2 regions of the Vreelandella mediterranea genome follow, and region 2 is predicted to be linked to the other one. Evidence: predicted binding sites of a transcription regulator. Region 2 holds the regulator's gene; the other holds the start of a gene.

Region 1 (3,488 bases), 1.3 Mb from region 2:
GACGATATTCAAAAGCCAGTGCATGCCGTACACCAGGTACACGTAGGCGTGGCCGGGCGGGCCGAACATCGCCTCGGTGCGCGGCGTTTTGCACCGGTGGGCGTGGCAGGCGGAGTCCGCAGCACCCCGGTACGCTTCGGTTTCCACGATGGTGGCGGCGACCAGCTCATCGCCCACCCGGCGCACCAACTGGCAGCCCAGAAGCTCGCGTGCGACCAGCAGGGTATCGCGGTTATAAAACGGCCGGGGCAGGGGAGTATTGAGCGAGGATTCGGAAATATTAGGAAAACCCATGATATCGCCATAAACTTGAGTCAGGTGCTAGGGTATTACCCCAGCCCGACTATTGAAAGTGGAGGCCTTAGTGCTGAACTTCGATCACGAGTACCAAACGCTTCCCGAGCCACTGTGGCGTGCCTGCGAGCCTTCGGGCGTGGCATCGCCCAGCTTGATCGCCTTTAATGAGGCGCTCGCCGCAACGCTTGGCGCCCGCGCCGTGCCGGATGACGCCACGCTTGCGCAGTGGTTTAGCGGCAACGCTATCCCTGACGGCGCAAGCCCCGTCGCGCTTGGCTACGCCGGGCATCAGTTTGGCAACTTCGTGCCTCAGCTGGGCGATGGCCGCGCGCTGCTGTTGGGCGAGGTGGTGGATAGCGAGGGCAAACGCTGGGATGTCCAGCTCAAGGGCAGCGGGCGAACGCCGTTCTCCCGCGGCGGCGACGGTCGCTCGCCACTTGGGCCGGTGCTGCGCGAATACCTGGTCAGCGAGTTCATGGCCGCTATCGGCGTGCCCACCACCCGGGCACTGGCGGCGGTGGCCGCAGGCGAGCGCGTAGTGCGCCAAATGCCCGAGCCCGGCGCGGTGTTCACTCGGGTCGCCTCGAGCCACGTTCGCGTGGGCACCTTCCAGTTTGCCGCGCGTCAGGACCAGGCCACTTTAAAAGCGCTGGCGGACTACGTCATCAAGCGCCACTACCCCGAGGTCATGACCGAAGACGACCCTTACCTGGCGCTGCTCGAGTGCGTGACCCGCCGTCAGGCCGAGCTCGTCGCCCGCTGGATGAGCGTCGGGTTTATCCACGGCGTGATGAATACCGACAACACCAGTATCAGTGGCGAGACCATCGACTACGGCCCCTGCGCCTTCATGGAGCAGTTCGACCCGAGCAAGGTGTACAGCTCGATCGACGAAGGCGGGCGCTACGCGTTTAGTAACCAGCCCGCGGCGGCCCAGTGGAACCTGGCGCGCTTTGCCGAAACCTTGCTGCCCTTGATGAACGTGCAGGGCGAAGAGGGTGTCGAGCGCGCGGTAGAGGTGATTCGCGGTTTCGACACGCACTTCGATCATGTCCGGCGGCAGTTGCGCATTGCCAAGCTGGGGCTCGAAGAGGATGCGCCGGAGCTCGCCGACACCCTGATGGACGAGCTCGAAACGCTGATGCAGCAAGGGCGCATGGATATGACCGCCACCTTCGATGCGCTGACCCATTACGCCATCGACTTCGACGACGCCAGCCGTGAGGCGCTGTTGGCGCTCTCCCAAACGCCCAAAGCGTTAGACGTATGGCTCGAGACATGGCGGGGCAGCGAACTGGCCGAGCACGCCACGCGTCAGCACACCATGCGCCGTGCCAACCCGGTGGTCATTCCCCGTAACCACCGCGTGAAAGAGGTCATCGACGCCGCCCTTCAGGGGGATTTTGCGCCGTTTCATACACTGCTGGCGGCGGTAACCCACCCGTTCGATGAGTCGTCCAGCGCGCGCCGGCTGGCCGCGCCGGCCACCAGCAGCGAACAGGTACTGCGCACCTTCTGCGGTACCTAGCCGCTACACGCCATGGTATGGCGGGAGCGCGTCATGGCTATGCTATACTGTGATTTTTTACAGTTAAGGCGGTGGCTTTTCACGTGGCGCTGCTTTTCGACACGGAGGTAAGCAGGGGCCCGTGCGCAAGATTATTCACTGTGACTGCGACTGCTTCTACGCAGCGGTCGAAATGCGCGATAACCCGGCGCTTGCGGATATTCCTATCGCCATTGGCGGTTCCGTGGAGCAGCGCGGCGTGGTTGCCACGTGCAACTACCCCGCGCGGGAATACGGCATCCACTCCGCCATGCCCATGGGCCAGGCGCTCAAACGCTGCCCGCACCTCACCATCATTCGTGGCGACATGGCCAAGTACAAGGACGTGGCTCGCCAGGTGTTTGCCATCTACCGCGAGATGACCGAGCTGATCGAACCGCTGTCACTGGACGAGGCGTTTCTGGACGTCTCCCAGGTGACCCAGTTCAAAGGCAGCGCCACGCTGATGGCCCAGGCCATTCGCGAGAAAGTGCGCCGGGAGGTGGGCATTACCGTCTCCGCCGGCGTTGCCCCCAACAAGTTTCTGGCCAAGATCGCCAGCGACTGGAACAAGCCCGATGGCCTGTGCGTGATTCCGCCCGACGACGTCGAGCGCTTCGTCGAGGCGTTGCCGGTCAAAAAGATTCACGGCGTCGGCCCGCGCACGGCGGAAAAAATGGCCAGCCTCGATATCCACACCTGCGCGGACCTGCGCACCCGAGCGCTCACCGAGCTGATCGAGCACTTCGGGCGCTTTGGTAAACGTTTGTTTGATCTAAGCCGCGGCCATGACGAGCGCCCGGTCAAGACCCACCGCGAGCGCAAGTCGATCAGCACCGAACAAACCTACTCCCAGGATTTGCCCACGCTCGAGGCCTGCCGGGGCGAGCTTCCCGAGCTTTTGAGCGATTTGGAGCGGCGCTACGCAAGACTGGACCCGCCCCCGGCGGTGAAGGGGCTAATAGTCAAGGTGAAGTTCAACGACTTTACCCAAACCACGGTCGAGCACGCCGACCCCGCGCCGAACATGGCGCAGTTCGAATCGCTTTTGAACGTTGGCTGGGCCCGCGGGGCGCGCCCGGTTCGCCTGCTGGGGGTGGGCTACCGTTTGGCCGACGGCGCCCCGGACACCCAGCTTTCGCTGTTTTAAGGGCCCCAAGGGCTTGGCCTTGACGCCGGTTCAGGCTTTGATTAAAACAGCTGTATGACCGATAGCGGCCTAATGGCTGCTGCGCCCCGGATCGCCGGACCGTACTATTTCTTATACCGCCAGAGCCCTTATGACAGAGCCCTTATGACACTTTCACGTCCTCCCCTGGTCTTTGCCCACGCCAACGGCTTTACCGGCGACAGTTACAAAAGCCTGCTGGCCCCCTTGGCCGAGCACTTCGATCTTCAGCCTATCGACCGGGTCGGGCACCACCCGCGCTTCCCGGTGAATCGCAATTGGTCCAACCTGGTCGATGAGCTTTTACATTACCTGCCTACGCACACGAAGGTGCTGGGCGTGGGCCACTCGCTGGGTGGCACGCTGATGGCCATGGCCGCACTTCGCGAGCCCAAGCGCTTTTACGGCGTGGTCATGCTCGACCCGCCCTTGATGATGGGCGTCGATGCTTGGGCGTTGAAAGCGGCCAAGCGCTTT
Region 2 (3,488 bases):
CTGGCGAATCATCATGCCGCAATCAATGGCGATCCAGTGGCCGTCATAACCATAAAGCGTCAGGTTCATTCCTATTTCACCACAGCCGCCAAGCGGCAGTATGCGCAAGGGTGGACGGCGGCGGGGACGAAGTTGAACGCGAGATGGATCCATTGATTATGAACAGCCTGAAAAGTAAGGCTTTAACTATACGGTAAGGCGGGGGCGGCTAACAATCATGGCGATGCCAGCCAGGCCCGCTTGCGCTACACTAGCGCCCTTGCTCAGCGCCACGACCCCCTTCATGGCGGACAAGGCCTGGCATTTTTAAAATCGTGTTTATATTGAGTGAATTTATGTCGCATTACTACCGTTTAGTGGTTTCCTGCCCGGACCAAGTGGGCATTGTGGCGCGTGTCTCCAGCTTCATCGCCCAGCACGGCGGCTCCATCACCGAGGCAAGCCAGCATTCGGATCTGCAAACGGGCCGGTTTTTCATGCGTTACGAGATCCTTGCCGATTCCATCGGTATGACCGCCGAGGCGCTCGAGGAGGCGTTCTCGCCGATCGCCAGTGCCTTCGACATGCAGTGGGCGCTGGTTGATACGCAAAAGCGGCGCAACGTGGTGATCATGGTCTCAAAAGAGTCCCACTGCCTGGTCGACCTGCTTTACCGCTGGCAGGCGGGTGAGCTCGACTGCAACATCGTGGGGATCATCTCCAATCACCCGGATATGCGCGCGCTGAGTGAGTGGTACCAGATTCCCTACTTTCACATTGCGGTCGACCCAGGCGACAAGCAGGCCTCGTTCGATGCGGTACAGGCGCAAATCGAGGCGCTCGAGGCGGACTGCATCGTGCTGGCGCGCTACATGCAGATTCTGCCGCCGGCGCTTTGTAGCCGCTACGCGGGCCAAGTCATCAACATCCATCACAGCTTTTTGCCCTCGTTTGCCGGTGCCAAGCCTTACCACCAGGCTTACGCGCGGGGCGTTAAGCTGATCGGTGCGACCTGCCACTACGTGACCGAGGAACTGGATGCCGGCCCGATCATCGAGCAGGACATTCATCGGGTTAGCCACTGCCATACCCCGACGGATCTGGTGCGCTTTGGCCGCGACGTGGAAAAATCGGTGCTGGCGAGGGGAATCCGCTGGCACCTGGAAGACCGCGTGCTGATCGACGGCAACAAGACCGTCGTCTTTAACTAAAAAAGCGGGGGGGCACTGATGAGTGCCCCCCGCTTTTTATACGACGTTCAAACAGGCGAGTGGCTTAGCCGAGCGCTTGGCCACTGCCGCCGCGAATCACGCCTACGCCTACGCCTTCGATATCGAGCTGCTGGGTGCGCAGGTCTATTTCGATCGGGTCGAAGTCGCTGTTTTCAGCCAGCAGTGTTACCTGGTGCCCGTCGCGCTTGAAGCGCTTGACGGTGACTTCGTCTTCAAGGCGTGCCACCACGATCTGCCCGTCGCGTACCCGCTCGGTGCGGTGCACGGCGAGCAGGTCGCCTTCCAGAATACCGATATCTTTCATCGAAAGCCCGCGCACGCGCAGCAGGTAGTCCGCCTTGGGCGTGAAGTAGTCCGCCGGAAGCGGGCAGTAGCGGTCGATGTGCTCGGCGGCCAGAATCGGGTTGCCCGCAGCGACTTCGCCAATGATGGGCAAGCCGTTTGCCGGCGTTTCGCTGCTTTCGTTGGCGGCGGGCGCCGGCTCGGTGGTTTCGGTGCCTTCCTGATTGGGCAGGCGAATACCCCGGGAGGTGTGGCGAATGATACGAATCGCGCCTTTGCGCTCGAGGGCACGAAGGTGCTCTTCCGCCGCGTTGGGTGAGCGAAAGCCCAGCGCTTTAGCGATCTCGGCCCGGGTAGGCGGGTAGCCGAGCTCATTCATGGTTTTAACGATAAAGTCAAAAACGTGCTGTTGACGTACTGTAAGAGGACGGGACATGTCTGACTCCAGCGTAAAAGGGTAACTAAAAAGGTGACTCGCTATATATGTGTTTAAGTATACAGTATGTTCCTCTGTCCAGTATATGACTCAAGCCACGGATTATAAAGCCGTTCGGGCATCGAGGAGGGGAGTTCACCTTTTCTTGCGATTGAGACTGGCGCGTTAATGGCCTACTATTTTGCGATGTTTTAAACACTCGTTTTTCTGGAGGGCGCCATGGCGCAATCTGATACGGTCACGCGTATCCTGGATACTGCGGAGGTGCTGTTCGCTGAACGCGGCTTTGCCGAGACCTCGCTTCGTAATATCACCAGCAAGGCACGGGTGAATCTGGCCGCCGTGAACTACCACTTCGGTTCCAAGAAAGCGCTGATCCAGGCCGTATTCGCGCGCTATCTCGATCCTTTCAGCCAGCGCTTTCACGAAGCGCTGGACGCACTCCACGAGCGCTACGGCGAGGATGACATTCCCCTCGAAGTGCTGCTCGAGGCCATGGCGACCACGGTGCTGACGGTGCCCGCCGAGCGTAATAGCCTGAAGGTTTTCATGCGTCTTTTGGGTCTGGCCTATAGCCAGGCCCAAGGGCACCTGCGCCGCTATATTCAGCAGCAGTACGGCGATGTGTTCACCCGTTTCGTCGAGCTCGTTCGTCGGGCAACGCCGGAGCTTCCCGACGCGGAACGCTTCTGGCGGCTTCACTTCATGCTGGGCACGGTGATCTTCACGCTTTCCGGGCTCGATGCATTGCGCGATATTGCCGCCAAGGAGTACAACGAGCAGGTCTCGGTGCGCGATCTTGTCCGGCGGCTACGCCCGGTGGTGGTTTCCGCCATGAACGCGCCGCTTCCCCCCGCTTTGGAGGAGTCTGCGTATGCCGACGCCCAATCTGGCTGATCTCCCACCCGCCGATGGCCCTTGGCTCGAGGTCGACCTCGCCACCCAGCGCCTGCGCTGCTGGCAGGGCCAGGCGGTGGTACACGAGTGCGCTGTCTCGACCGGTGAAAACGGCGTAGGGCAAAACGAGGGCAGTGGTCAGACGCCCCAAGGCTGGCACTACGTGCGCGCCGCCATTGGCGAAGGCCTGCCGGAAAACGCGGTGTTTCGCGGGCGGCGCTTCACCGGGGAAGTCTTTACCCCGGAGCTGGGCGCGCAAAATCCGCACCGCGACTGGATTCTGACGCGAATTCTCTGGCTTTGCGGGCTCGAGCGCGGCGTTAACCGCGCAGGCCAGACCGACTCCCAGCGCCGCTATATCTATCTGCACGGCACGCCGCCGGACCAACCCATGGGTATCGCCGCCTCCCACGGCTGCATTCGCCTGCGCAATGACGACCTGCTCGCAGTGTTCGCTTTCGCCGTTCCTGGCACGCCGGTCTGGCTCAACGCCTCGGGGCTTTAACGCCGGATTTTGTTTAAGGCCGCCGATCGACTAGAATTGGCGGCCGTTTTATTGGATGCAAGCCGATGACGCAACCGCCAGGCCCGGTCATGCTCGACCTCGAAGGGCCCGCTATCACGCAAGCCGAAAAAGCCCTGCTGGCCGACCCCGCCGTGGG

What was found. The regulator LexA, encoded in region 2, represses DNA repair genes until DNA is damaged. The targets are predictions, from matches to a motif close to TACTGTNTANNTANACAGTA.
Region 1: the regulator LexA is predicted to act here: its motif matches at 1,871-1,890, upstream of dinB (DNA polymerase IV).

The regions. Positions count from the first base shown of each region.
Region 1 is NZ_OZ310198.1:2,828,117-2,831,604, reverse strand. Features, by position in the region: gene ACWFVE_RS12935 (DNA-3-methyladenine glycosylase) at 1-294, opposite strand, end outside; gene ACWFVE_RS12930 (protein adenylyltransferase SelO) at 365-1,825, shown strand; gene dinB (DNA polymerase IV) at 1,947-2,993, shown strand; gene ACWFVE_RS12920 (alpha/beta fold hydrolase) at 3,138-3,488, shown strand, end outside.
Region 2 is NZ_OZ310198.1:1,510,466-1,513,953, forward strand. Features, by position in the region: gene ACWFVE_RS07140 (ribonuclease J) at 1-69, opposite strand, end outside; gene purU (formyltetrahydrofolate deformylase) at 336-1,190, shown strand; gene lexA (transcriptional repressor LexA) at 1,255-1,929, opposite strand; gene ACWFVE_RS07155 (TetR/AcrR family transcriptional regulator) at 2,149-2,826, shown strand; gene ACWFVE_RS07160 (L,D-transpeptidase family protein) at 2,804-3,331, shown strand; gene nagZ (beta-N-acetylhexosaminidase) at 3,397-3,488, shown strand, end outside.